DNA from 3 places in the Halomonas sp. 5021 genome. Region 1 is predicted to be linked to each of the others. Evidence: predicted binding sites of a transcription regulator. Region 1 holds the regulator's gene; each other region holds the start of a gene.
What was found. The regulator LexA, encoded in region 1, represses DNA repair genes until DNA is damaged. The targets are predictions, from matches to a motif close to TACTGTNTANNTANACAGTA.
Positions count from the first base shown of each region.

Region 2: a site for LexA is predicted at 936-955, ahead of R3F64_RS10515 (LexA family protein). Genes of this name have one in related genera too.
Region 3: a site for LexA is predicted at 939-958, ahead of R3F64_RS01895 (DNA topoisomerase III). Genes of this name have one in related genera too.

Region 1 is NZ_JAXOVU010000006.1:188,460-190,734, reverse strand. Features, by position in the region: gene R3F64_RS11980 (TetR/AcrR family transcriptional regulator) at 1-208, opposite strand, end outside; gene lexA (transcriptional repressor LexA) at 511-1,176, shown strand; gene purU (formyltetrahydrofolate deformylase) at 1,173-2,027, opposite strand.
Region 2 is NZ_JAXOVU010000005.1:131,865-134,139, reverse strand. Features, by position in the region: gene R3F64_RS10520 (alpha/beta fold hydrolase) at 1-640, opposite strand, end outside; gene R3F64_RS10515 (LexA family protein) at 978-1,421, shown strand; gene R3F64_RS10510 (Y-family DNA polymerase) at 1,432-2,275, shown strand, end outside.
Region 3 is NZ_JAXOVU010000001.1:372,522-374,796, forward strand. Features, by position in the region: gene R3F64_RS01895 (DNA topoisomerase III) at 1-827, opposite strand, end outside; gene R3F64_RS01900 (ABC1 kinase family protein) at 1,000-2,247, shown strand; gene R3F64_RS01905 (GNAT family N-acetyltransferase) at 2,244-2,275, opposite strand, start outside.

The sequences.
Region 1 (2,275 bases):
CATGAAAACGTTGGGAAAACGGATCCAGGTAGCGAGCAAACACCGCCTGGATGAGCGCCTTCTTGGATCCGAAGTGATAGTTCACCGCAGCAAGATTGACCCGAGCCTTGCTGGTGATGTTGCGTAAAGAGGTTTCGGCAAAGCCGCGCTCTGCAAAAAGCACTTCAGCAGTATCCAGAATGCGGGTCACCGTATCCGATTGAGCCATGCTGCTCTCCATAAGACGGGCCAAAAAGCGGGCCATAAAAAACGGATGTTTTAAACAAACCAGGATACTACGTTATCGTTTGTTACCTCTCAACGTATACCTGAACACCCAACCCTTATCCAACGCCGCTTTGCATCTTCATATACATCAATTTGTTAGCTGCCTTACCCCCATTATATACTGGACAGGAGAACATGCTGTATACTTAACCACATACTGTTAACTACATACTGACTGTTGACTACATACTGATAGGTAAACAGGAACGCAGTCTTGCTCACTTATTCAATCTGGAGGCTGGTATGTCGCGGCCATTAACTGTTCGTCAACAAAACGTGTTCGACTTTATTGTCAAGACCATGGCTGAGCTCGGCTATCCGCCCACCCGGGCTGAAATAGCCAAGGCACTGGGGTTCCGTTCACCCAATGCGGCAGAAGAACACTTACGCGCACTTGAGCGTAAAGGCGTCATTCGCATCATTCGCAATACGTCGCGCGGCATACGCCTGCCCAACCAGGAACACCAGGAAACGCCAGACGTGCTGCCAGCCTCAGGTGCAGACCCTGCCAACGGCCTGCCTATCATTGGCGAAGTCGCGGCGGGTAGCCCTATCCTGGCCGCTGAGCATATTGATCGCTACTGCCCGCTGCCCGCCGACTACTTCACGCCCAGAGCAGATTATCTGTTGCGCGTTCGCGGGCTGTCGATGCAGAACGTCGGCATCCTCGAAGGCGACCTTCTCGCCGTCCACCGCACCCAGCGCGTTCGGGATGGCCAGATTGTCGTCGCCCGGCTGGAAGACGAAGTCACCGTCAAGCGTTTCAAACGCGACGGGAATCACGTCACCCTGATCGCTGAAAACCCCGACTTCGACCCTATCCATATCGACCTACGCACCCAACCACTTGATATCGAAGGGGTTGGGGTCGGCGTTATTCGCGGTGGCAATGGCCAGGCGCTCGGCTAGCTGAACACGATGGTCTTGTTGCCATGCACCAGCACGCGGTCTTCCAGATGCCAGCGAAGACCGCGCGCGAGGACGGCTTTTTCAACATCGCGGCCAAAACGTACCAGATCGGTCGGCGTATGACAGTGGCTGACCCGGTGAATGTCCTGCTCGATGATGGGCCCTGCATCCAACTCCTGAGTCACGTAATGGCAGGTAGCCCCTATCAACTTGACGCCACGCTGGTAGGCTTGGTGATAGGGTTTGGCGCCAGCAAAAGACGGCAGAAAACTGTGGTGGATATTAATGACCTGCCCCGCATATCGTTCACACAACGCTGGCGGTAATATCTGCATGTAGCGAGCCAGCACGATACTGTCGGCCCGGGCATCATCAATATGCGCCTGCACCTGCTCAAAGGCCGCAGTCTTGTCTGCCGGATCCACCGGCACATGGTGATACGGTATTCCGTACCATTCCGTTAACGAACGCATGTCGTCATGGTTGGAAATCACACCCACGATATCGCAGTCCAGCTCACCCACCTGCCAGCGGTAAAGCAAATCGACAAGGCAATGGGATTCTCGCGAAACCATCAGGACAACCCGCTGCCGTTTCCGGGTATCGACCAGCGCCCAGTCCATGTCAAACCGCTCCGCCACCGGCTCGAAGGCTGAACGTAATGCCTCTGCCGACATACCCAGCGAATCCGCCAATATTTCGTAGCGCATGAAAAAACGCCCGGTTTCCAGATCGGAATGCTGGCTGGCCTCGGTAATCGACCCTCCCTGGTCCGCGATAAAACTCGATACCTTCGCGACGATCCCCACCTGGTCCGGGCAGGACACCACCAAACGATAAAAATGCGACATAGTCATTACTCTTCACGGTTTGCCGGGCGACGATGATCGGGCCGTCCGCTGGCATTAAACAAACGTCTAGTGTACCGAATGAAGCGCTCGCAATCACCGCCCTTAATGGCAGTGATTGTTAGCCGCCCGCCCCATCCCGTATAGTTAACCAATTACTTTCTAGGCTTTATTAATCTGATGCATCCACCGCGCGTTCATATTCGTCCCCGTCGTCGCCCTCCCTTACGCCTCTTGCCGTTAGGCGGCTG
Region 2 (2,275 bases), on a different contig from region 1:
TCAACAAGCGGCTGTCGGTGCGCATCTGCACGTGTCCGTCGGCCGTTACGTCGGCATTGCGCTCCACCAGCGGCGTGGCGGTGATGGTGTCTAACGGTGTAACGCCACCGGCCACTCGAGCCGCCACCGCGGTGGCCAGATCAGGATAACGCGGCGCCCGGGAAATGGGCCGCCTATGCGCCATTAACCCCTTGCGCAGTTGGCTTGTCGTGTCACCAGAGGGCGTATTGAGCGCACCCAAGCCATCCAGCAGCGTCATGAACTCAATGCGCTCCGGCACGGCGGCAGCCAATAGGCAGGCCACCGCGGCGCCCATGGAGTGGGCGAGCAATGCCACTCGCTCAATGGCCAAATCGTCCATGGCATCAAGCACGTCGTGGCAATAATCCCACAGCGCATAATCCTCGCCCGCCGCCGCATGTGCTGAATGCCCGTGACCACGAAAATCGATAGCCACAATGCGAATATCCAGTGCTTCCACCAGCAACGGCGCTAACCGTGAAAAACTCGCCGCGTTATCGAGCCAGCCGTGGAGCGCCAGCCAAGTAGGGGCCGCATCACGCCCCCAGCTCAGCGCCGCCAGACGACCTTGGGCGAGGTAAAGGGAATGAGGATAACGCGTTGCAGTGGGTTGAGACATTATGAACCTATCCTAAGCAAACCAACCGCCCCAGGCGGCAAGATGACGGCATAAAGCACAAACGGTACCATGCCAAACACCGATGTCTGTACAAAATTACGGGCGCTCGCCAACGTCCATCTTTTTCCTGCTAATGAGGCTTTTATGAAACCCCACCGTGACACCCGAACACGCAACTGGGTCTTTTTTATCGCCGTGACCAGCGCCATTGTGGTGGGCCTCTGGCTGGCAAGATAAACCTTCACGAAGGTTCCTAAAGACGGCCAGCCCTTGCAATTTTCTCCTCATGGCCGAATACTGTATATAAATACATATACTGCCAGTGAGGAGGCTGACCATGACGCAGCCGTTATCGCCTATCGCGCCAGCCGTGCCGTTAACGCATCAGTCGCTGCCCTTTCCTCCCCTACATGGCCGCGCTGGGTTTAGCGGCTTCCCCTCCCCCGCCCAGGATTACGAACCGCGCACGCTGGATCTCAACGTGCGCCTGATCAAGAACCCCACCCACACGTTTTACCTGACCGCCACCGGTGACAGCATGGAGGGTTGGGGGATTTTCGATCGCGACCTGCTGGTGGTTGACCGCAGCCTCTCGCCCCGTCTGGGGCATATTCTGGTGGCCATGTTCGACGACGAACTTCTGATCAAGCGCTACGCGCTCTATCGCGGCACGCCGCATTTGTGCTCCGCTCACCCCCATTACCCACCGCTGCCCCTGAAAGACAGCGAGTGTCAGGTATGGGGGGTGGTTCGGGCGGTCATTCACGAATACCTGCGGTGATGTAACGGTCATGATCGGTCTTGTCGACGCCAACAATTTTTACGTCAGCTGCGAACGCGTCTTCCAGCCTCATCTGGAAGGCAAAGCCGTTGGTGTGATGTCCAACAACGATGGCTGCGTGATTGCCCGCTCCGCGGAAATGAAAGCGATGGACATTCCCATGGGCACTCCCGCCTTCAAACTGGAAGGGCTACGCCAGCGCGGCGAGATTCATCTGCTGTCATCCAACTATGAGCTGTATGGCGACATGTCGGCACGGCTCGCCCAACTGCTGCACGACGCTTGCCCCGACATCGCCCCCTACTCCATCGATGAAATGTTTATCTATCTGGAGGGCATGAGCAAGCACCAGTGCCAGGCTCTGGGTGAGCGCCTACATCGGGACATACATCGTTGCCTTGGATTACCGGTATGCATCGGTCTGGCACCGACCCACACCCTGGCCAAGCTCGCCAATCATGCGGCCAAGAAGCAGCCACACTACCAGGGCGTTTGCCTGCTTGGCGGGAATGATGCCAACACCACAGCCTTGCTAAAGCAAACGCCGGTCAGCGAAGTATGGGGCGTGGGCAGGCGGCTTGCCGAACGGCTTGCCATTAGCGGCATCCATAGCGCCTGGGCGTTACGCGAGTGCGATAAAAAACAGCTGCGCAAACGCTTTTCCGTGGTGCTGGCACGCACTGCCCTGGAACTGCGTGGCACCCCCTGCCTGGAAATGAACGCGGTGGATCAACCCCGCCAGCGCATCATGACATCCCGCTCTTTCGGTCAACCCACCAGGGTAAAGACTCAGGTACACGAGGCACTGCGCCGCCATGCCCAGCGTAGTGCCGAAAAACTTCGCGAACAGCACA
Region 3 (2,275 bases), on a different contig from region 1:
TTCTCCTGCTGGTCGAGATGGGTCAATTGACCCGAGGCGCCGGGTAGCTGCGCTGCCAATGCGTCGGCGGGCCGGCGGTCGATCAAGCGCCCCTGGTCATCTAATGGCTGGTGTTCCTTGGGTGCCCACCAGGCGCGCAGCTGGCCCTGAGCGACCTTGAGGTCGGCCCAAAGGGGGTAATAAGGGTGGGGCACAAAGTCTCGAATAGCGTTGTCGCGGCGCACGATCAAGCCCAGCACCGGGGTTTGTACGCGGCCTACGGAAAGCACGCCGTCGTGGCCTGCCTGGCGGCCCGTAAGCGTCCAGGCGCGGGTCAGGTTGATGCCGTAGAGCCAGTCAGCACGGGCGCGTGCCTGGGCCGCCTGGAACAGTGGCTGGTACTCGGCGTTGGGTCGCAGGCTGGCAAGGGCGCGGCTGACGGCGGGCCTATTGAGGTCGCTGATCAGCAGCCGTTGTACCGGGCCGCGGTACTTCATGTAGTCGATCACTTCCTGTACCAGCAATTGACCTTCGCGATCCGGGTCACCGGCGTGAACGACCTCGCTTGCCTGTTTAATCAGCTTGCGTATCACCGCCAGTTGCCCGCGCGCTTTTGAGCGCGGCATCAATTTCCACTGCTGCGGCACAATGGGTAGCCGATCCAATCGCCATTGTTTATCGGCAGGGTCGTAGGCCTCCGGGGCTGCCTGTTCCAGGAGGTGTCCCAGGCACCAGGTAACCGTGGTATCGCCGCAGTGAATGGCGCCGTCCTGTCGTTTTCCGCTTCCGGGAAGTGCATCGGCAATTGCCCGGGCAAGGCTGGGTTTTTCGGCGATAATCAAGCGCATGCGGGAGATGCCTTAAATTGTGTAACGTATGAATATGGTAACAGACACCACACACGTAAGCGCATAGCAGGGGTTGTCGAGAAAATGATGTTCAGTAATTATGCGTATAGCTTTTGTATAATTTGATAGGATTGCGTAAGCTGCTTATCAGATGCTCAACGAGGCGACTTAAATGCGAGATCGCGGCAGAACACGACGTTTGATGGGGTTGGGGGCACGCACTGGCGGGGCGCTACTCAAGACACGCCTGGGTGGCCAGGCAGACTGGCGGGCTCTGGGCGAGGCGCTATTTGAGGGACTATCCGAGCTGAAAGGCCCGGCCATGAAGCTGGCGCAGATCATGTCCCAGTGGGATGACCTCTTGCCGCCGGACCTGGCCGAGGAGCTGTCGCGCCTTCAACGCCAGGCGGAGCCGATGCCCTGGCCGCGCATACGCGAGGCGCTGGTGATGCAGTACGGCGAGCTGGATTCGCACTTTCGGGACATCGAAGAGCGGCCCTTCGCCAGCGCTTCCATGGGGCAGGTGCACAAGGCGGTCACCCATGCCGGCGAAACAGTGGTGCTAAAGGTGCAGTACCCCGGGCTTGCCGACGTGCTGGAAAGCGATCTCAAGCAGGTAAAGCGTATCATGGGATTGGGCCGCTGGTTCAAGGTGCCCCAGGCGCGCCTGGATGCGCTGTTTGAAGAGCTGGCAGCGGGGCTACGCGACGAGCTTGATTATCGCGCCGAGGCCGATGCCATGGCCCGTTACCGCGAACGCTACCAGGCCGATAGCCGCTTGGTGATACCCGAGCCGCTTTTTGAGCTTTCCGGCCAACATGTGCTGGCGATGCGTTTTGTGGGTGGTACACCGCTGCGCGATCTGGAAAGCGCTGACGATGACACCCGCCAGAAAATCGCCGTGGCGTTGGCGGACTGGATCACCGAGGAATTGTTTACCTACGGCGAGCTGCACGCCGACCCGCATGCGGGTAATTTTGCGGCCGATGATCAAGGCCGGTTGGTGATATACGACTTTGGCGCGGTGATTCCAGTGCCCGAGACCCGCTTGAAAGCGATGATGCAACTCCTCAACGCGACCCTTGCCCATGATCCGATGGCAATGGATGAAGCGCTGATGCAAATGGGGGGCCGCCAGGGGCAGGGCGCCCCCTTATCGCTTTATCGCGAGTCCGCCGAGTGCGTGGCGCCGCTGTTTAGCCCCGGTGAACAGGACTTCAGCGATGTGCGCGTCCATCGCCGCCTGCGCGAACTGACGCCCAAGGTATGGGGGGCCATGGACCGTCTGCAGCCCCCCGCCGATACGCTGCTACTTTCACGCGCCCTCAATGGCCATTACTGGAACCTGGTGCGCTTACAGGCAAGGCTTGATATGCACTCGCGGACGGCCCCCCTGCTTGAATGGGCCCGAGTGGCTTAATCGAGACGCTTCATCCAGAACACCATTG